Regions from separate parts of the Pedobacter sp. PACM 27299 genome, predicted to be linked through region 3. Evidence: riboswitches for the same ligand, from Rfam matches in the RefSeq annotation. Region 3 holds a riboswitch; each other region holds the start of a gene.
What was found. A riboswitch is a leader RNA that binds a small molecule or an ion and turns the genes downstream of it on or off. The one in region 3 is predicted to bind cobalamin.

Region 1 (7,070 bases), 690 kb from region 3:
GACCTGCGGTTGCAACAAGATGGTACCCAGTTGACTTCCCTTGTTTAAAACGGCGATATGAAGGATTTTTTGCTGATAACCAATTGCGGTAATGCTGATCCAGTAAGACTTTTCTTGTAATGCTGGAAAGGTAAATGTCCCGCTATCTTTTGTAACCAATGCCTTTAGTTGTTCATTTTTATCATTCTTCAACCTGATGGTGATCAACGACAGTGGCTGCCGACTAATCGAATCTACTATTTTGCCAGAAAGCGGGTAAGTATTGGGGCTGTTTTGAGCAACTGCAGTTTTATGCACCATTAAAAGTATGCCGATGAGGAGAATTGTAAAGACTGGCTGGAGTTTGGTTTTCATGGTGGTAGGTAGATTTGTATGGTTTCTAAAGGTGAAAATTAGGGCATGCCAATCCCTTATCGTGCTGATACACAATTCAGGAGGTAGTTGAAAAAATTTGAATGGTTGGGCTAGGCCTTAAGGCTGCTTTCTGTTTTTTGCCTGTATGATTAAATAATAGGTCAAAAAGCCAATCGCAATAAAGATGCTGAGCACCCCATAAGGCAATGGAGAATCTACCGCACTAAAAGGTAAATATTCCAGAACAATAAGGCCAAACCCAGTAAAAAACAGAATCAATCCCCATTTTAAAGCTGCTGTACTATAATTGCCCAGTGCTGATAAGATTTTGACAGTAGATTCATTGATCGGCCCTGCTTCAAGGATTCTCTTTTTTAGCCTGTAATTCAGCACGGCAATGATTAGAACTGCAATAATGATAAAAAACAGAATGACGATTATAAATGGAAGTAGCTGTTTCATGATAATGTTTTGATAGTGATTTGATACAGTAGTCAATAAAAGAGATGATGTGGTTGCAAGTATTTTTTATTAATTTTTGCAACCGTATACTACAAACGGCTGACTACTGTCATATGCTCGACGATAAGGAAATTGTATCCAGGATAATGAAGGAAGATTTCCATGCTTTTGAGCAACTGGTCAAAGCGCATAAAAAACTGGTATTCTTTGTGATTAATCGCCTTGTATATGGCCTACAGGACAAAGAAGATATTTGTCAGGAAGTTTTTATTAAGGTATATAAAAGTCTGCCGCATTTTAAATTTGAATCTAAACTATCTACCTGGATTGCTCGTATCGCCTATTTAACCGCCGTCAACTATATTAAGAAGTATAAAAAAGGGTTCGAATCGGAATATCCTGATCATATTGACCAGTACCATTTTACAGAAGAAACTCCGGAACTGGTCTTCAGTAAAAAGAATATCTCGGAGTACATCAACCAGCTGATTGCTCAAATGCCTTTACCATACCGAACTGCTATCACTTTATATCATCTGAATGAATTCAGCTGTAAGGAGATTGAACAGATTACCGGTACGCCTGAAGGAACCGTAAAAAGCAATTTGTTCCGGGCAAGAAAACTGCTGAAAGAAAAAATAGAGAAAGATTTTAAAAACGAACCATTATGAAAGAACTGAATGAGGAGGAGATACAACGCTTACTAGAAGAAAATCTCCATTTTCCTGTGGAATTATCCGGCGATGAAGAAAATAAAAATCTGGAAAAATATCGTTTTCTGTTTGAGCAATTGAAAGAGGAACCGAAAGAGGGCTTACCTTTTGGTTTCGCTGTAAGCGTCAAAAAACGCTTACAGGCACAACTGAATCGTAAAAAAGACGCTAAGTTTTACCTGGCTACTTTTGTGGCGCTCAGCCTCAGCTTTGCTTTGTTTTACACTTTACTGCAAATTATTAATGGAAATGCTGCCGATCAATTCATTGCAGTGCTACTGAAATTTAAGTGGGCAATTGTAATGGGCACGCTGGTGTTTTTAAGCATTCTATATTTAGACCAGAAATTAGTCAAAGAACGCATGGAGTAGTTGTTTTGGACGCTGTTTTGGCCGCATAAAGATTCAGCTGCTAGATTATTCAGTTAGATTTATATCTTTGCGGCGCTTTTGGTTTCCGGAATACACCCGGAATTAAAAGGGAATCTGGTGTAAATCCAGAACTGTCCCGCAGCTGTAAGCTCCTTAACCGAGGTACGATTTAAAGTCACTGTTATTCACGTAATGGGAAGACCATACTTAGGGGAGCAAGTCAGAAGACCTGCCTTTAGCATTTATGATTCATAGCTTTCGGGGATTGAAGCTGGAATGAGGATACTCTATTTTTAGGGTACCCATGTTCTTTTTATTCCGTTTGCTGTGGTTTAAAGCAGAAGATGAATATAAAACAAACCATAGTAGCAATGTTTTGCCTGGGAATACTTGCCGTATCCTGCAAAAAAGAAGAAACAGAAATCGCCAGATTAACCTATCAGGCGGAGAGCGACAGTCTGATGACCGTTAAGGCAGGGAAGGAGTTGATCCTTGCACCTCAAATCATAGGTAAAACCAGCCGATATCAATGGGTAGAGAATGGAAAGGATGTCGCGAGTACCGCAACTTATACCTTTAAAAAAGCTGAACCAGGAATTTACAATATCGAGTTTACGGTAGAGAATGATAAAGGTAAAACTTCCCTTAATTATCGTGTAAAAGTGCTTGGTCCTTACGGCGATGGAGTTTTACTGTTAAGTTATACCGATGAAACTGGCTTTGGGAATTCTAGTTTATCACACATCGATGAAGATGGAACCATTCAGCTGAACATTTTTTCAAAGGCTAACCCTGGTGCTGCTTTATCCCCGGAAGCAAACAGCTTATATTACTTCAATAATCAATACTACATCACCTCTTCTTCAGGACCAAATTTCCTGAGCGTTGTAGATGCACAAACTATGAAGTTAAACTATGTAGTTAATAAATCTGCTGCGAGCGAAGTGACTTATTTTGCCACAACAGACGGAAAAACAGGTTATGTAAATGTAACCAATCGTAGGAAATCAGGTCTGTACACAGTTGATCTCACCAATAAAAGTATTAGCTCAACGATTCTGGAAGGAAGCAAGGAAGTATCGCTGGTACCCATCAATACAGTGAATCAGACCATTGTTACTGGAGCCGGTAAACAGCTGATAAAAGTAGAAGGCGGCAAAGTTGTGGTATTGAATAGCTATAAAGAAAATGTGGCTGGAGTAGTCAGAAGTGGCGATAACAGCTATTGGGTAGGCGTTCAGGGAAGTACGGCTAACAAAGCCAAATTCGTCAAGCTAGACAAAAGCAATAAAGGAGTAGACTCCGTGGAACTGTCCGCTAATTTCAAAGTTCCTGCAAATGGCATCCTGACCTCAGGTGGAAAAGACGAATATTTGTACTGGCAGGAAACCTCCAGAGGTGTAATCTGCAGATTTAATACGCGTACTAAAACAGCAGAGGAATTTGTAGATCATGCAAATGCTGGGATCATATTTGCCACGAGCTGGAAAGTCAACCCTAAAAATGGAGAACTTTATGTCGCTGATAGCCCGGAGATATTCTCTGGAGGTGAACCATTCAGTAATCTTTTCATTTTTGATAAAACCGGAAAGCTTAGGAAAGAAGTGAAGAAAGCAGGGTATCAGATTACCGATATTGTTTTCCCACAATAGCTATAGATAATAATTAAATAGAATAGCCCTAGCTTATACGCTGGGGCTTTTTTTTTATAAATAATTACAGGAAGAGATCAGCATTAGGAAATACTGATTATATAAAAAAAGAGCCGAATTATATAAATTTAAATGACGTGTTTGGGCTAGGTTTGTCTCTTCATGAAATCTAAACTGCTTCTGTTTTAGTGCTGAAAAACATATTAACAAGCATTTTGTTGATCTTCTAATATTAATCTTATGATCCTATAATGATGAAGCATACTTACCAAATCACTGGAATGACCTGCGATGGTTGTCGAACGAAAGTTGAAAACGCCTTAAATGGAATTGATGGGGTATCAGCAACAGTAACTCTGGAGCCCGCAGCAGCAGTCATAACGATGGATACGCATATTCCAACTGAAAAGTTGCAGGATGCATTATCGGCTACAGGAAATTATAAGATTGAAATGGCAGTGCATCATTGGCCTGCTCGTAAGGAACATGTACATCAGGAGCATGAACATCAGGCAGCTCATGTATCCTTGGCGCATAAAGTTAATCAGGCAGGTGGCGTATATTATTGCCCGATGCATTGTGAAGGAGAGAAGACTTATGACCAACCTGGCAGTTGTCCGGTCTGTGGAATGGATCTTTTAAAACAGCCAATCGTACAAAAGGCCTCGCAATTTACCTGTCCAATGCATCCGGAAATCATTCGGGATCAACCTGGGGCATGCCCAATATGCGGGATGGACCTGGTGCCAACTGGATTGGATGTTGAAGCAGAAGACCATACTTACGAAGACTTATTACGTAAATTTAAGATAGCTGCGATATTCACCGTTCCCATTTTCATCATCGCCATGACTGAAATGGTGCCTAATAACCCATTATTTAAACTAATGGACCTTAAATATTGGAACTGGGTTCAATTCGCGTTTTCTTTACCAGTGGTATTCTATACCGCCTGGATGTTCTTTGAACGCGCCTGGAGATCAATTGTGAGCTGGAAGCTAAATATGTTTACCCTGATTGGAATTGGGGCAGGAGTGGCATGGGGCTTTAGTATCGTCGCCATGCTTTTCCCGGATATCTTTCCAGACCAGTTTAAAACCCATCATGGAACAGTTTACGTCTATTTTGAAGCGGCCACAGTAATCCTGACTTTAGTATTGCTAGGGCAGCTTCTGGAAGCTAGAGCACACGGAAAAACGAATACAGCCATCAAAGAACTTTTAAAATTGGCGCCCAACACGGCGACAAAAATTGTGGATGGAAAAGAGCTGATGGTATCCATTGATGACATTCAAAAAGGAGATCTGCTGCGTGTGAAACCTGGAGAAAAGATTCCTGTTGATGGCAGTATCAAAACCGGCGAAGTGACTATTGATGAATCCATGATCACCGGTGAACCTGTACCGGTAGAGAAAAGTCCTGGCGACAAAGTGAGTTCAGGAACGATCAATGGCAATAAGACCTTTGTGATGCTGGCCGAAAAAGTAGGCTCTGAAACATTGCTTTCTCAAATCATAGAAATGGTCAATTCTGCGAGTCGCTCGAAAGCACCCATCCAAAAGTTAGCCGATGAAATCTCTGGTTATTTTGTGCCGGTTGTAGTATTGATTGCGATCGCAACATTCGTGGTCTGGGCTATTTATGGGCCTGATCCCGCCTATGTATACGCTTTCGTAAATGCGATTGCCGTGCTGATTATCGCTTGTCCATGTGCCCTCGGCTTGGCTACGCCGATGTCTGTAATGGTGGGAGTAGGAAAGGGTGCCCAGTCTGGTATCCTCATTAAGAATGCAGAGTCTTTGGAGAAAATGAATAAGATTGATGTAGTCATCATTGATAAAACAGGAACAGTAACGGAAGGAAAACCATCTGTTGAAAAAGTAAGCAGCGTCCAGCCCGATTTCAGCGAAAAAGATATTTTAGAAAGAATAGTTGCATTGAATAGCAGCAGTGAGCATCCACTGGCGGCAGCAACACTTCGTTATGGCGAAGAAAAGAAAGTCGCCGTACAGTCTATATCAGATTTTGAAGCCGTAACAGGTAAAGGAGTTATTGGGAAACTCGGAACTGAGGATCTTGCCTTAGGCAATCAGAAGTTAATGGAGCATGTAGGTGCTGAAATCTCTGCAGAGATTAATGAACACGTGAAGTCTGCCCAAAAACTGGGCAAAACAGTTTCCTACTTATCGGTAGGGAAGTTTGCGGTAGGTTTCGTTGTCATTTCTGATAAGATCAAAGAAACCAGTGCAGCCGCAATCCGTAAATTACAGGAGGAGGGATTGCAGGTTTTAATGTTTACCGGAGATAACGAAGATACTGCAAAAGCAGTAAGTCAGACCTTAAATCTGGATGGTTTTAAAGCGCAGATGCTGCCAGAAGACAAGTTAAATGAAATCAAGAAACTACAAGCTGCGGGTAAAATGGTAGCCATGGCTGGCGACGGGATTAATGATGCGCCTGCATTATCGCAGGCTGATATCGGGATTGCAATGGGTACAGGAACAGATGTAGCGATTCAGAGCGCCGCAATTACCTTAGTAAAGGGCGATTTGAATGGAATTGCCAAAGCCAGATTACTGAGTCATAAAGTAATGGGAAATATTAAAGGAAATCTATTCTTTGCCTTGGGCTACAATGTACTGGGAATTCCGGTAGCAGCAGGCCTTCTATACCCGTTTTTTGGAATCTTACTTTCTCCAATGATCGCAGCATTGGCCATGAGCTTTAGCTCTGTTTCCGTGATTCTAAACTCATTAAGGCTCAGGAATGCTAAAATTGATTAGTTAATTATAGTAAAGCGCCTATCGTCTTAATGGCCTGATGGGCGCTTTCATTCCAGGGTAATCCATAGCTTAATCTCATGCAATTGTTGAACTGATTTTGTAAGGTAAACATCCTTCCTGGTGCAATGCTGATGTTCAGTTTAATCGCTTTATCATATAAATCAGCGGTATTGATCTGCTTTGCAAGTTCGATCCATAGCATAAATCCACCGTCTGGTCTGCTGACTTTTACATCATCTGGAAAGTACTTTTCAATAGCCTCTACATAACGCAGACTATTAAAATGCAAAGTTCTTCTCAATGTTTTTAAATGCTGTTCATAACGCCCTTTCTCTAAGAATGAAGCTACAACTTCCTGCGTCAGTCTGCTGGAAGATATGGTATTTGAAAACTTAACCCTACTGATTTTTTCTGCAAACTTCCCTGGTGTCAGCCAGCCCACGCGATAACCTGGCGCCAGGGTTTTAGAGACAGAACTGCAGAGCAGCACCAAGCCACTCTCATCAAAAACTTTGCAGTTAACCGGTCTCTCCTGACCGAAATACAGGTCGCTATACATGTCATTTTCTACCAGAGGAATATCATAATGTTCCATCAACCGGACCACCTCCTTTTTATGTTCAACAGGCATAGTTCCTCCCATTGGATTGCTGAAATTAGGAACCAATAAACACAGTTTTACTTTATTGGTCTGCAGGGATTTTGTTAAAGCTTCCAGGTCTATTCCTGTTTGCG
Region 2 (7,070 bases), 1.4 Mb from region 3:
AGCTTTAACTGTGCTGCACTTTGAATAATATCATTGGAGCCCTTAGGAAGGTTGCTGAAATAGACTAGATTTCTTTGTGGAGCACAACTGAAAAAAATCAGTGAAATGAACAAAGTAAACGTTAAATTTTTCATTTTGATGGAGGTTAAATGAATTAACTACTTGATATCCCCGGAATTCTTAGAATAAAGTTAGATAAATAAAAAACCATAAAAAGAGTAGTTGTTCAAGTTGTGTTTTAAATTGTGAACCTGCACACATTTAATTTACGAAACTGCGCAAATGGGAGGATGAATTATACAAATTAGTGATAAATGCTAGCGATATTTTTACAGTTACTTTGCAGCTCTTGAACCGTTAAAGTCGATAGTTGTCGGGCATTCCAAAAAAAGAAGGAGCACAGGGCGTAAAATGAAAATTATTGAGCTTTAATTCGAATGTATATCTCTGTTTTAAATTTAAACACCATTTAATTTAAACATTAAGGATCCGATGAACGTTCTATCCTGTAAAGACAAATACTTGCCAATGAAAAAGGAGATCGAAAAGTCCCGGGTTATGCCCGGTAAGAAATTTTCACTAAAAGATTACGATACTGCTTATACAGGTGACCGGGAAAAGGAAGCCGGAAAGGAGGAATTGGATCTGACGAAAGAAGAGCTGAGTAAATTGCAGGAAACCCTGTATGCTGCAGATTCTCATTCTATTCTTATTTTGTTCCAGGCGATGGATGCCGCAGGGAAAGATAGTGCGATTGCTCATGTGATGTCTGGATTAAATCCTCAGGGCTGTCAGGTGTATAGTTTTAAGACGCCAACTTCTGAAGAATATGACCATGATTTTCTATGGCGTCACTATAAAGCACTACCTGAAAGAGGGCGTATTGGCATTCACAATAGGTCGCATTATGAAAACGTATTGGTTTGTAAAGTCCATCCTGAATATGTACTCAAAGAGAAGATCCCTGGGTATGATACGGTAAAGAAAATAGATGATAAGTTTTGGAAAAGGCGATATGAGAGCATTCGCAACTTCGAAAAGCACATCACTGATAATGGAACTGTGGTGATCAAGTTTTTCCTTTATGTCTCCAAAGATGAGCAAAAAGAAAGGTTCTTAGAGCGGATAGACAATCCGGTTAAAAACTGGAAGTTCTCTTCGGCTGACATTACAGAGCGGGAAAAATGGGACGATTATATGTCGGCATACGAACAGGCTATTGAAGAAACATCTACTGAAAAAGCACCCTGGTACATAATTCCTGCTGATAAAAAGTGGTATGCGAGGTTATTGATCAGCCAGATTTTAGAACAGCATCTGAAAGATATGGACTTGAAATTTCCTGTACTTGATGAGGATGAAATGGCGAAACTAGAAGAAATACAAAGGTGCTTACTACTCGGCGGCTAAAATCTTTCGCCCCGAAGAGGGGCGAAATTTTCTAAGCCTCCTGCTAGCAAGCTCCTTTTTCAGGCGTCTGCAGCCCATCAGCTATTATAACAAGGGCTAAAGTTTGTTCTTCGCTGGATTATTGAGTACATTTGCCACGCTTTTGGTTCCTGGTGATTTTTACCTGGATTAAAAGGGAATACGGTGTAAATCCGTAACTGTCCCGCAGCTGTAAGCTCTATAACGGTATTCAAATCGAAGCCACTTTTTTTTACTCTATGTAGGGTTTGAATTGGGAAGGCAGGATCACCGGGAGTAAGTCAGAAGACCTGCCATAAGTATAATATTTCATAGCTTTCGGGGATTGAAGCTTGGAGTGAGTGCTTGTTTACTGTATTTCATTTCCTTGATCTAACTGTTTGCTGTGGGTAAATGACTCACAACAAAAATGAGAAGAAACAAATTTGCCGGTTTGGGCATCAAAGCTTGTTTTTTTACTATTCTAGCCTTTACAGGGCTCGGAGGAGTTATGCCTTTAAATTTGCAGGCACAGACTCAGCCAGTTAAACCAGAAAGTCGTCGGGATAGCTCAGGCCAACAGGATTCCCTGGAAAAAGTCAATGCTTTGAAAGAAGTGCAGATTAAGACCATAAAACTTAGCAGGCGACAAACGTCTTCTACTCCTTTACAAATTCTTTCTGGTGCAGAGCTGGAAAAGCTAAATAGCCTTTCCGTAGCCGATGCAGTGCGTTATTTCTCTGGGGTACAGCTTAAAGACTACGGTGGAATTGGCGGATTAAAGACCATCAATGTTCGTAGTATGGGGAGTAACCATACTGCAGTGTTTTACGATGGTGTACAATTGGGAAATGCGCAAAATGGACAGGTAGACCTGGGTAAGTTTTCATTAGATAACATTGAAGAGATAGAATTGTATAACGGACAGAAGAGCAGCATTCTTCAGTCTGCTAAAAGCTTTGCTTCGGCAAGCTCTTTATACCTGAAAGCCAGGCAGCCAAATTTCGAAGCCGGCAGGAGTAATCGTCTTAAAGCTGCTTTCAGAACAGGCTCATTTGGTTTGGTAAATCCTTCTATATTGTGGCAGAGTAAATTGAGCGAGCATACTTATAGCACAGTTAGTGCAGAATTGAAAAAAGCAAACGGTCGTTACAAATACCGCATTACGAACGGTGTTTATGATACTACAGCAGTTCGTACGGATGGGGATGTAGAAGCGATGCGACTGGAACTTGGTTTAAATGGCATCTTGTCCGACAGTAGTAAATGGAATGTTAAGCTATATGGTTACAAAGACAATCAGGGTTTACCTGGCGCCATTGTAGCCAACGTTTTTCACTTTGCACAGCGCATGTGGAACCGCAATTTCTTTGCGCAATCTGCTTATGAAAAGAACATCGGGAAATACAGCCTGGTCGCTTCAGCCAAATATTCAAATGATTACATGCGTTTCCTGAATCCGGATATTGTAAAAACCACAGGTTTTCTAGACAATACCTACCATCAGCAGGAACTCTATCTCTCTTTAGCGAATAAGCTGAATATTAATAAATTCTGGGATGTGGTCTGGTCTGCTGATTACCAGTTGAATGATATGAATGCCAATCTGGACCTCTTTGCTTATCCCACAAGATATACTTTGCTGAATGCCGTAGCTACCCAATTTCATTTCGACAGGCTGGATATTCAGGCAAATCTATTGAGTACCCTGCTGAAGGATAAAGTAGAATCTGGTCCTGCAGCAGGAAGTAAAAATGAATTGACCCCTACAGTAATGGTATCCTGGCAACCTTTTAATCAAAAGGAATTCAGAATCCGATCTTTTTACAAGAGCATTTTCCGGATGCCTACCTTTAACGATCTTTATTATACTTTTTACCAGTTTACGGTACTGCGTCCGGAATATACCAAACAATATGACCTCGGTTTTACTTATATCAAAGGTTATGAGCATCGCGCGCTTAAACAATTTTCTATCCAGGCTGATGCTTACTTTAATCAGGTGAAAGATAAGATTGTGGCCGTTCCGGGAACCTCACAGGCCATGTGGAGTATGAGAAACTTAGGAAAAGTAGAAATAAAAGGAATGGATGTCAATGTTCAGTCCGCCTGGGAATTGGCTGATGCCCTTAATTTAAGTCTGGGGCTTACCTATACTTATCAGCAGGCGATTGATGCTGATCCAATATCTACGACTTATAAAGATCAGATCCCTTACACCCCTAAACATAGCGGCACCTTTTTAGCAGGGGCTTCCTACAAGAAATTTGCCCTGAATTATAGCTACCTCTATACAGGTGAACGTTACGACCAGAGCGCCAATATTCCTAAAAATTACGTACAGCCCTTTTATACCCATGATCTGGCCCTGCATTACCATACGCAAATCCAAAAACGGAAATTAAGGCTGACAGGGGAGGTTAATAACCTCCTAAATCAGGCTTATGCAGTCATCACAAATTATCCGATGCCAGGCCGCTCTTACCGATTCAGTTTAACCTATGAATATTAAAATATGAATAGCATGAAAATCCATAGAAATTCTGCTTTGATCCTATTGATCTTGCTGAGCCTATATATAAGTGCCTGCCGCAAGGATGCACAGGTCATTCCTGAAGAGCAGGATCGTGTATTGCCAGCTGATCCTTCGCGCCAGCTGCAAGGCTTTTACCTGGTAAATGAAGGAAATATGGGCATGAATAAAGCCTCCCTGGATTATATGGATTTTTCTACCGGAATCTACAGAAGGAACATTTACAATCAGCAGAATCCCGCACAAATCAATGGCCTCGGAGATGTAGGTAATGACATTGCGATCTATGGATCTAAGTTATATGTAGTAGTCAATGCTTCTAATAAAGTAGAAGTGATGGATGCTAAAACAGGCAAACGCATTAAACAAATTAACGTGACGAATGCACGCTACATCACTTTTAGTGCTGGGAAAGCTTATGTAAGTGCTTACCTCGGAAAAATAGGCGTTCCTAACGCGCCAAATGGAGTGGTCATACAAATCGATACCACCTCGCTTACAGAAGAAAAACGTGTTGAAGTAGGCAGGCAACCTGAAGAAATGGCGGTTGTAGGGCAAAAATTATACGTTGCCAATTCAGGTGGATACACCCCTTTAAACTACGATACCAGGGTTTCTGTCATTGACCTCAACTCATTTACCGTACTGAAAAATATAGAAGTTGCCATCAATCTGCATCGCGTAAAAGCAGATCGATATGGAGATATTTATGTGACTTCCAGAGGGAATTACTTAGATATTCACTCCAAAATATTTGTGATTGATACCAAAACCGATGAAATAAAAACACGTTTTGATATTGGTGCCAGTAATCTCGCCATAGATGACGATATCGCCTATTTCTATGGCTCAGAATGGAGTAATAATACGGGGAAATTTACCCTGAGCTATGGTATGCTGGATGTAAAAGAAGAGAAAATTTTGAGTAAAAAGTTCATTTCAGATGGAACAGAAGCTAATATTATGATTCCTTATGGGATTGCAGTGGATAAATACACGAAAGAAGTTTTTGTAACGGATGCCCGCGATTATGTTTCGCCGGGAGTACTGTATTGCTTTGACCCTTCAGGGAGAAAAAAATGGTCTGTGGTTACCGGCGATATCCCAGCTCATTTTGCTATGGTCTATAAATAACATGATCTATAATAAACAAATTATCATTAACACAATCTATAATAAACACAACCTAAACATGAATACATCAATTACTAAATCAGGAAGATCATTCCTCTTCCTTGCCACAGCAGGCTTATTGTCATTAAGTGCTTGTAAAAAAGATAAATTACCTGAAATTCCGCCACAGTCTTTATCAACCGTTGGGGTATACGTACTCAATGAAGGTACTTATAGCTCAACAACAGGTGCTTCAGCGAGTTCTATCAGCTACTATGATGTGGTATCGCAAAAGGTAGAGATCGATTATTTCAAGAAGCAAAATAATAGAGCACTTGGTGATAATGCGAATGACTTGAAGCAATATGGCAGTAAAATTTATTGTGTGGTAACCGGAACAACTCAAAGTGCTAAAGATTCTTACCTGGAAGTGATCAGCGAGTCGACCGGAAAATCATTGAAACGCATTGCATTTTCAGATGAAAATGGAGGTTTTATGCCAAGAAATATCGTATTTGATAAAAACAAAGCGTATATCTCGGGCTATGATGGTAAGATTACTAGATTGGATACTGCGAGTTTAACGATCGACAGCAGATTGCTTGTTGGTGGTGCATTAGAGCAATTGGCCATCGCTAAAAACAAAATTTATGTGACCAATTCAGTACACCCATCATTCCCTTCACCGATTAATTCTTCTGTATCTGTAGTGGACATCGCCACCTTTACGAAGTTGAAAGAAATCCCTACTGCGCTTAATCCAAGAGCAATTTCTGCCACAACTTCTGGCGATTTATTCGTGCTGACTTCTGGGGACTTTCCAACTATTCCTGGTACAATCGACAGGTTGAGCAGCACTTCAGATACCAGATTGAGCACCGGCAGTGATTTAGGTCTTTCATTTCTGAGCATCACCGGAACAACAGGTTTTGCAATTGGCTATGCTCTTTTTATTAAATCTTTTGATGCGAATACTGGTACATTGGGGAATGATCTGATCAAAGATGCAACAGTAATTAAAGCTCCGTATGCGGTAACAGCAGACGCATTTGAAAAAACTTTTTACGTAGCCGATGCAAAAGACTATAGCAGTAATGGTATGATGTTCTGTTTCGGAGCAGATGGAAAAGCTAAATTCAGTTTTGAAACGGGTATTTCGCCTAAACTAGCAGTATTCAAGTATGGCTATTAACCATTTTTCCTATTAAATATCATATCTAAAATCATCATATAATGAAAATTAAGCACTACCTGACTTTTGTGGGAATGGCCGCTTTGGCATCCTGTTCAAAAGACTCAGAACTAACACCAGAACCTCCTGTTGTTCCAACGAGTTTTGTCTCTAAATTAATCGAATATCAGCCGGCTCCAGGCCAGTTTATCAATACCGATCTTGGCAATTTGAAAGGTGCAAATACGATCATCGGTAAAAAAGGAATGGTGAGTCTTGGTGCTTGGGGTGGATTTATTGTGCTTGGCTTTGACCACACCGTCATCAATCAGACAGATAAAGACGATATCATTGTTTATGGAAATCCATTAGAAAACTTCTCAGAGCCAGGTATTGTTTGGGTAATGGAAGACACCAATGGCAACGGATTGGCGGATGATATCTGGTATGAAGTGGCAGGCAGCGAGTTCAATAAACCGGGTTATCAGCGCAACTATGCTGTAACCTACAGCAAACCTGCAGCTGATACTGATCCAGTACCATGGTTAGATAGCGATGGCCATGCTGGGGTAGTAAAAACAAATAGCTACCATGGGCAAGCTTATTTCCCTGATATGAAAGACAAAGATGGGAAAACGATAACCAGCTATACGATAAAAGGTTCTAAACTGCCTTCAACGAATGTGGATATGACCGTTCCTTCAATGGTCATCAGTAAGCCTTTTGCCTGGGGTTACGCAGATAATTTAGTGGACGGGGATAAAATTGACATCGCAAATGCGATAGATCAAAATGGAAAAAAAGTGGTTTTGAAAGGAATCAATTTCATTAAAATCCAAACGGGCG
Region 3 (7,070 bases):
CCTTGTTCAAGGAGGCCTGGCCGATGCTTTTGGCTCCTGGAGGTGGACCTGGACACTCACTGTAATTTGTGAGTTGTTAATGCTATCTTATGCTTTATTTGGATCCCGGATCAGAGCTAAAGACCTTATCAATTAATCTATCATCAAATGGAAATAAAGAAAATAAAAATAGCTTGTTTTGGAGAAGTGCTTTGGGATATCTTTCCCGGAGGTCAGCGCAGGGCAGGAGGAGCACCATTTAACGTGGCGTATCACCTTTTCAAAATGGGCGTTGAAGTCAACATGATCAGTAGTGTTGGGCAGGATGCACTTGCTGAGGAGTTATTGCATAAAATTAAAAACTGGAACATTTCAACGGAGGGGATTCAGGTTGATCCCCTGCATCCGACTAGTACGGTGATTGCTTCTTTGGACGAAAATAATGATGCAAATTATGAGATCGTAGAAAACGTGGCCTGGGACTTCATTAAAGTCCGCCCGGAAGATCAGCAAATGCTAAGCAGTGCAGATGCCCTGGTTTTTGGAAGTTTGGTGACTAGAAATGAAAAGTCGAGGAATACCTTATTTGAATTGATGGAGGCCAGTGCTTACAATGTATTTGACATCAACCTGCGACCACCTCATTACGATGTAAATGTGATCAAAGATTTATTGCATAAAACTCAATTGGCCAAGTTCAATAAAGCAGAATTGCGCATGATGTTAGATTTTCTAGGCAAAAGCTACAGCACGGAAAGCGATGCTGTTCAATATTTGCAAGATACTTTTGATTTGCGGGAGATCATCATTTCTAAAGGGAGTAAAGGTGCGCTTTATGCCAATGGAACTGACTTCTATTTATGTCCGGCGATAGCGATTGAGGTCAAAGATACCGTAGGCAGCGGCGATTCCTTTCTGGCTGGATTCCTGTCTAAAAGATTTGTAAAGGGTGCTTCTGCCCAGCAAATCATGCAGCAGGCAGTTTCATTAGGCGCTTTTATTACGGCACGTGAGGGCGCTTGTCCTGAATATACCCTGGAAGATTTCCTAATGTTCAGGGATAGTCATGACACAAAGAATTACTCAGCAACTGCGCTATAATCGCTTGTGGTTTCAGCAGGTTGAACTTTGATTTAATTCAGTAGCCAAGGTATAGGGGGGATTCGAGATCTCCTTACCTTGGCCTAAAATTGCATTAAAAATGTGCCTTCGGCTTGATTTTAATTTTCCAAAGGCCATTTTCTTAGCACCTCAAGAGCCGTGTTTAACTCCCTTTCCAATAACATTTGTTTTTTTTATGAAAATAGATCCTATATTTAGGAAAAATTTTGGTCTGTTTTTCTAATTTTAAAGGAAAATAGTTAAAAGGGAATCAGGTGTAAATCCTGAACAGGCCCGCTACTGTAAGTTCTATTGAGTCTTTAGACGGTATTTTACCACTGTTTCGATAAGAAATGGGAAGGTTGTTTAAAGATGGAACGAGTCAGGATACCTGCCAAGATTAATTAGTTAAAGACTTTCGAGGAATAAAGTTGAACAACAAGAAAATTGCCCGGTTATTTTATAATTGGGGTTCTTCGCGTTTTTTATTATTACACCTCAGGGAGTTTTTACAATTAATTTTGTGATGTATAATAAGAAAAAAACGCTTTTCCTCCTCTTCCTGATCGTTGTCCCATTTTGGCTTTCCGCCCAGACAGTTATTGATACTGCAGCAGCTGATACTGCAAAAGTACTCAAGGGTGTCACGATAAAAGCGAAGCCTTTCCAGGAAGTCATCCCAGTCCAAAGCCTTTCCGGAAAACAATTAGAAAACTTGTCCAGTCATACGGTTGCTGATGCGCTTCGGTATTTTGCCGGAGTTCAAATTAAAGATTATGGTGGACTTGGCGGTTTAAAAACGGTGGATGTTCGCAATATGGGGACGCACCATGTGGGTGTTTTTTATGATGGCATCCAGCTGGGTAATGCGCAGAATGGCGTGACGGATTTAGGGAAGTATTCCCTGGACGATATGGAAGCTTTAACCTTGTACAATGGACAAAAGAGTGAGATCTTCCAGTCGGCCAGGGATTTCGCTGCTGCTTCTGCCATTTACATGAGAACAAAACGACCGGTTTTTGAGAAGAATAGAAGCTCAAATCTATTGCTGCGCTATAAAACCATGTCGATCAATTATCATGATCCTTCTTTTAGGTGGGAACAGCGGTTAACAGATAAGGTGAGCATGAGCCTCAGCTCTGAGTACATCAAATCCAACGGTCAATATCAATTCCGTTATAAAAGAAATAACCAGGATGGAACGCTGGCTTACGATACTACAGCGATCCGCAGGAACAGTGACATTCAGGCCTTAAGAATTGAGACCGGACTTTATGGAAAACTGAATAATGGTTCCTGGGATGCCAAAGTTTATTATTATGATTCCAGAAGGGGCGCACCGGGAGCTATTGTAGAAAACAAGTTCGCAGATGGATTCCGACAAAATGATAAGAATTTTTTCGCTCAGGCTTTTCTTGTAAAACAGCTGAGTTCAAAATATAAATTCCAGGTCAGGGTAAAGTATGCCGACGATCGTACGCATTATCTGGCCAGAGATACGACCAGCCTATTGGGGGAAACCGTAACTGAGGGGGCACAATCAGACGATAGTTACCACCAGCAGGAGCTGTACTTTTCGGCAGTAAACATGTACAGTATATTACCTGACTGGGATATCTCGCTGGCTACAGATTTACAGTACAACAGGCTGGACGCCATCAGAAAAGGAATCCAGACACAATTTTCCTATCCTCAGCGCTATACAGCATTGGTTTCCCTGGCCAGTTCATTCAAAGTTGGAGAATTTAAAGTGATGGGCAATGTATTGGGCACGCATGTGAAAGAAGAAGTGCGTTACAATGCAAAGGCACCTGATAAAACAGAATTTACACCTGCATTATTTTTAGGGTATAAACCATTTAAAGCCTATGATTTCAATTTAAGGGCATTTGCCAAGCGCATCTTCAGGATGCCGACTTTTAATGATTTGTATTATACGATGGTGGGTTCCAGTACTTTGAAGCCTGAATATATGAATCAGTATGATGTCGGTTTTACCTATAATCTGCCGGTAGGAAAAGGGTTTTTAGACAAGTTTTCACTTCAGGCGGATGCTTATTATACCCATACAAAAGACAAAATCCTGGCGGCACCTACAGGGAATTTATTCCGTTGGATGATGACGAATATGGGTCAGGTGCGGGGAAAAGGAATTGCGTCTGTGGTCAATATAGCCGGACATCTGAACCAATTAAACCTGTCGGCAAACCTGGCTTATACTTATGCTGAAAGCAGGGATTACACGAAATTTGCAGGTCTGGAATTGTCTTCTTATGGCGATCAGATCCCTTATACACCTTGGCATAGTGGATCCGCTATTCTAAACGCCGGTTATGAATCCTGGAATTTCAACTACAGTTTTGTCTATGTAGGCAAGCGATACAATGGGAATGTGAACAACATTAAGGTGAATGAAGTACAGCCCTGGTATACCCATGATTTATCTGTTCAAAAAGGCTTTACAGTTAATCATTATAAAATAAAGGGAACAGTAGAACTGAATAATGTGCTCAATCAGCAGTACGAGGTGGTCTACAATTATCCTATGCCGGGGCGGACGTTAAAATTTATAATCAGTATGGAGCTATGAAAAAAGGAACTGCAAAATTAGTATGGAGTTTATTTATAGTCCTGACTTTTCTTTCCTGCCGGAAGGAGGAGACGATATTCCTATCATCGATTAAAAACGTGGCTCAGCCAAGGGTTGAAGGTAATATAGAAGGTTTTTATCTGCTGAATGAGGGGAATATGGGGATGAACAGGGCAAGTATAGATCTGTTCAATTATCGAACAGGAAATTATACTACTGATATTTATTCAGAACGTAATCCTACTGTGGTCAAAGAGCTGGGAGATGTGGGCAACGACATCAAGATCTATGGCAACAAAGTTTATGCGGTAATCAACTGCTCTAACAAGGTGGAAGTCATCGACAAATGGACTGCCAAACGCATCAAGAAAATAGACATTCCAAATTGCAGGTATGTTACCTTTTACAAGGGAAAGGCTTATGTGAGCTCTTATTCAGGGCCGGTAGCGATTGATCCTAATGCTGAGCTGGGCTTTGTTGCAGAGATTGATACGGCCACTTTGGAAATCAAAAGAAAGGTAACTGTGGGGTATCAGCCGGAGCAGATGGTGGTTAGCAATGGGAAACTTTATGTGGCAAATTCCGGGGGGTATAGAGTGCCAAATTACGACAGAACCGTATCTGTAATAGACCTGGAAACCTTTCGGGAAATAAAAAAGATAGATGTAGGCATCAACCTCTACAGTATGCAGGTCGACAGCAGGGGAGATATTTATGTCAGCTCAAGAGGCGATTATTACAGCACTCCATCCAACCTTTTCGTGATTGACACCAATACAGATGAGAAAAAAATGCAGTTGGACATTCCGGTTTTAGGAATGTGCCTGGTGGATGATGCCCTTTATTTCTATAGTGTTGCCTGGAGTTACCTGACCAATAGCAATAAAATCACTTATGGCATACTGGATACCAGGACTAAAAAAATCATCAGTGATCAAATCATTACCGATGGCACCGATAAAAAAATCATGATTCCTTATGGGCTTCAGGTAAACCTGGAGACAAAAGAGATCTATATCACTGATGCACAGAATTATGTCGTTACTGGCTATATCTATTGCTTTACGCCTGATGGCAAATTAAAATGGAAAACCACTGCGGGGAATATACCTGCGCATTTTGCCTTTATCTATAAAAATTAAATGATTAAAAATATGTATGACAAATCTTTAACGTATTTCCGCTCCATATTGCTACTGCTCTCGGCGGTTTTATTGCTGCATTGTTCCAAGAAAAACAATACTGAACCTGAGGGAGGGAGGATTGAAAATAATGAATACAGCGTCAGCAGGTCGACAATTGTTTCGATCGCTCCTTATGTAGGGGGTGCTGCAGGTTCAACTTATAGCTGGACAGTCAGCACTGCGCCATCAGACAATTATTCTTTGTCCAATACCGAAGCAAAAGACGCCTTATTTGCCGCTGCAGAAGTTGGCACCTATGAACTCGCCGTATTGATCAATGACAAGGGCAATGTGCACACACAAAAGGTGAAAGTATATGTCACTAAAGAAGCGAAGGAATACAAAACTTTTATCGATAAAGTATTTGAATTTAAACCTGCTCCCGGACAGTTTATCAATGACTTGCCGGCCGCTAATGATGGAGAAACCACGGACCGGATTTTAAGCAGGGCCAATTCTTACCTGACCAAGAAAAACGGCGACCTGATCTCGCTTGGCGCATTCGGCGGATACATTGTTTTCGGATTCGACCACACCATTTTAAATGTAAAAGGGAAACGTGATTTCAGGGTATTGGGCAATGCTTTCTGGGCAGAAGCAAATCCTAATCCAGATGTGACCATGCGTGGTGGCAGCAGTGAAGCAGGCGTGATCATGGTTTCTTATGATGCCAATAAAAACGGATTGCCTGATGATGAATGGTATGAAATAGAAGGAGCGGGCCATAAGATGGAAAAAACCATCCGCAACTATGAAATTACCTATCACAGGCCAGATCCAAATAAAAAGCCGGTTCCAGGTGGCGGTACAGGAAGTGTTCTCTTTACAGATATGGAATATATATACTGGAAAGACAACCAGGGTAAGGACGGTTATCTGGTACAGAATAATGCCTTCAACCATTCTTTAGACTACTGGCCAAAATGGCTGAAAGATCAGGCTAAGATCACTTTTAAAGGGACCAGATTGCCTGATAATGCGGTTGATGAAAGTGGTACCGGCAGTTATTTCGTGCAGTATGCCTTTCTGTATGGCTATGCGGATAATGCACCTAACAACGACGATGATTCTGCGATAGATATTGATTGGGCAATCGATAAAAACGGAAACAAAGTAAAGCTTCCAGGAATCAACTTTGTGAAGATTTATAACGGTCTGAACCAACAGGCAGGATGGCTGGGCGAAACTTCTACAGAAGTGATGGGTGCCACAGATTTACACCTTTTAGGGGAGAATATCCTGACCAGGAAAGAAACCAAATAGTGAACTAAACTAAAATGTTAAAATAAATTATGAAGAATAACTTTACTCATTTGTTGTTACTCGCATGCGTATTTGCGGGATGCAGTAAAAATGATGTGAAACCGGAGGAGGTTTTAAATCCAAAAGACATTACGCTTCAGGAAAAATATGAGGTAAATACATTTACGGTATTGAACATTTCCGCTGATGCCAATACTGCCAACCCAGCTTACGAGTGGGTGATGACAAAAAATCCAGTGAACCAGGTTACAGATTCTATCGTTGGAAAAACCAAAGACCTACGATTTATCGCGGTATATCCTGGTACCTATGAATTGAGTTTAAATGTGGTTTCTGGCGGTAAAAAAGGCCTGAAGAAAACAACCATTAACGTGATCAATGAGGCCAAAAACTACAATCCTTATGTGACCAGTATTTTTGACTTCAACCCTGCACCGGGAATGTTTGCCAATGATTTGTATGTGGCAGGCAATGTAAAGGCAGATGTAGTGCGCAGAGCATTGGGCAGGATAAATGAAACCAGTGTGGGTTATGCCTTGGATTTAGGTGGATTTGGAGGTTCGATTGTCATCGGATTTGACCATACGGTGGTGAATGTTGCTGGACAAAAAGATTTCAGGGTTTATGGAGGTGATTTAAGCGATAGATTGGATCCGCCAGCACCTGGATTGATCTATGTGGCTTATGATAAAAATAAAAACGGTCAGCCTGATGAAGATGAATGGTATGAAATTATCGGAAGTCAGCATGTAAAAGAAAATACCATTAAGAATTTTAAGGTTACTTATCATAAAAAAGCAGCAGGATTACCGGTAGTGGTGGCTGGTCCTAACGATCCTTTTACCGATCGTGAGCACATCTTCTGCGAAAACAATCAAGCGGAAACTTACTATCTGTCAAGAGCTAAGACCAGAAAAGACTATTTTCCACTTTGGGCTACTCAGAATACCGCT

Region 1: another riboswitch for cobalamin. It lies ahead of AQ505_RS13205 (DUF5074 domain-containing protein); the one in region 3 lies ahead of AQ505_RS15950 (TonB-dependent receptor).
Region 2: another riboswitch for cobalamin. It lies ahead of AQ505_RS09965 (TonB-dependent receptor plug domain-containing protein); the one in region 3 lies ahead of AQ505_RS15950 (TonB-dependent receptor).

What each region holds. Positions count from the first base shown of each region.
Region 1 covers NZ_CP012996.1:3,129,976-3,137,045, forward strand. Annotated here, with positions in the region: gene AQ505_RS13185 (outer membrane beta-barrel family protein) at 1-354, opposite strand, end outside; gene AQ505_RS13190 (hypothetical protein) at 472-816, opposite strand; gene AQ505_RS13195 (RNA polymerase sigma factor) at 963-1,487, shown strand; gene AQ505_RS13200 (hypothetical protein) at 1,484-1,900, shown strand; cobalamin riboswitch at 1,963-2,151, shown strand; gene AQ505_RS13205 (DUF5074 domain-containing protein) at 2,245-3,552, shown strand; gene AQ505_RS13210 (heavy metal translocating P-type ATPase) at 3,807-6,335, shown strand; gene AQ505_RS13215 (aminotransferase-like domain-containing protein) at 6,340-7,070, opposite strand, start outside.
Region 2 covers NZ_CP012996.1:2,385,913-2,392,982, forward strand. Annotated here, with positions in the region: gene AQ505_RS09955 (polysaccharide biosynthesis/export family protein) at 1-134, opposite strand, end outside; gene AQ505_RS09960 (polyphosphate kinase 2 family protein) at 493-1,410, shown strand; cobalamin riboswitch at 1,537-1,740, shown strand; gene AQ505_RS09965 (TonB-dependent receptor plug domain-containing protein) at 1,838-3,919, shown strand; gene AQ505_RS09970 (YncE family protein) at 3,932-5,074, shown strand; gene AQ505_RS09975 (YncE family protein) at 5,133-6,245, shown strand; gene AQ505_RS09980 (hypothetical protein) at 6,287-7,070, shown strand, end outside.
Region 3 covers NZ_CP012996.1:3,819,550-3,826,619, reverse strand. Annotated here, with positions in the region: gene AQ505_RS15960 (hypothetical protein) at 1-136, shown strand, start outside; gene AQ505_RS15955 (carbohydrate kinase family protein) at 148-1,080, shown strand; cobalamin riboswitch at 1,292-1,493, shown strand; gene AQ505_RS15950 (TonB-dependent receptor) at 1,607-3,670, shown strand; gene AQ505_RS15945 (YncE family protein) at 3,667-4,812, shown strand; gene AQ505_RS15940 (hypothetical protein) at 4,825-6,117, shown strand; gene AQ505_RS15935 (hypothetical protein) at 6,147-7,070, shown strand, end outside.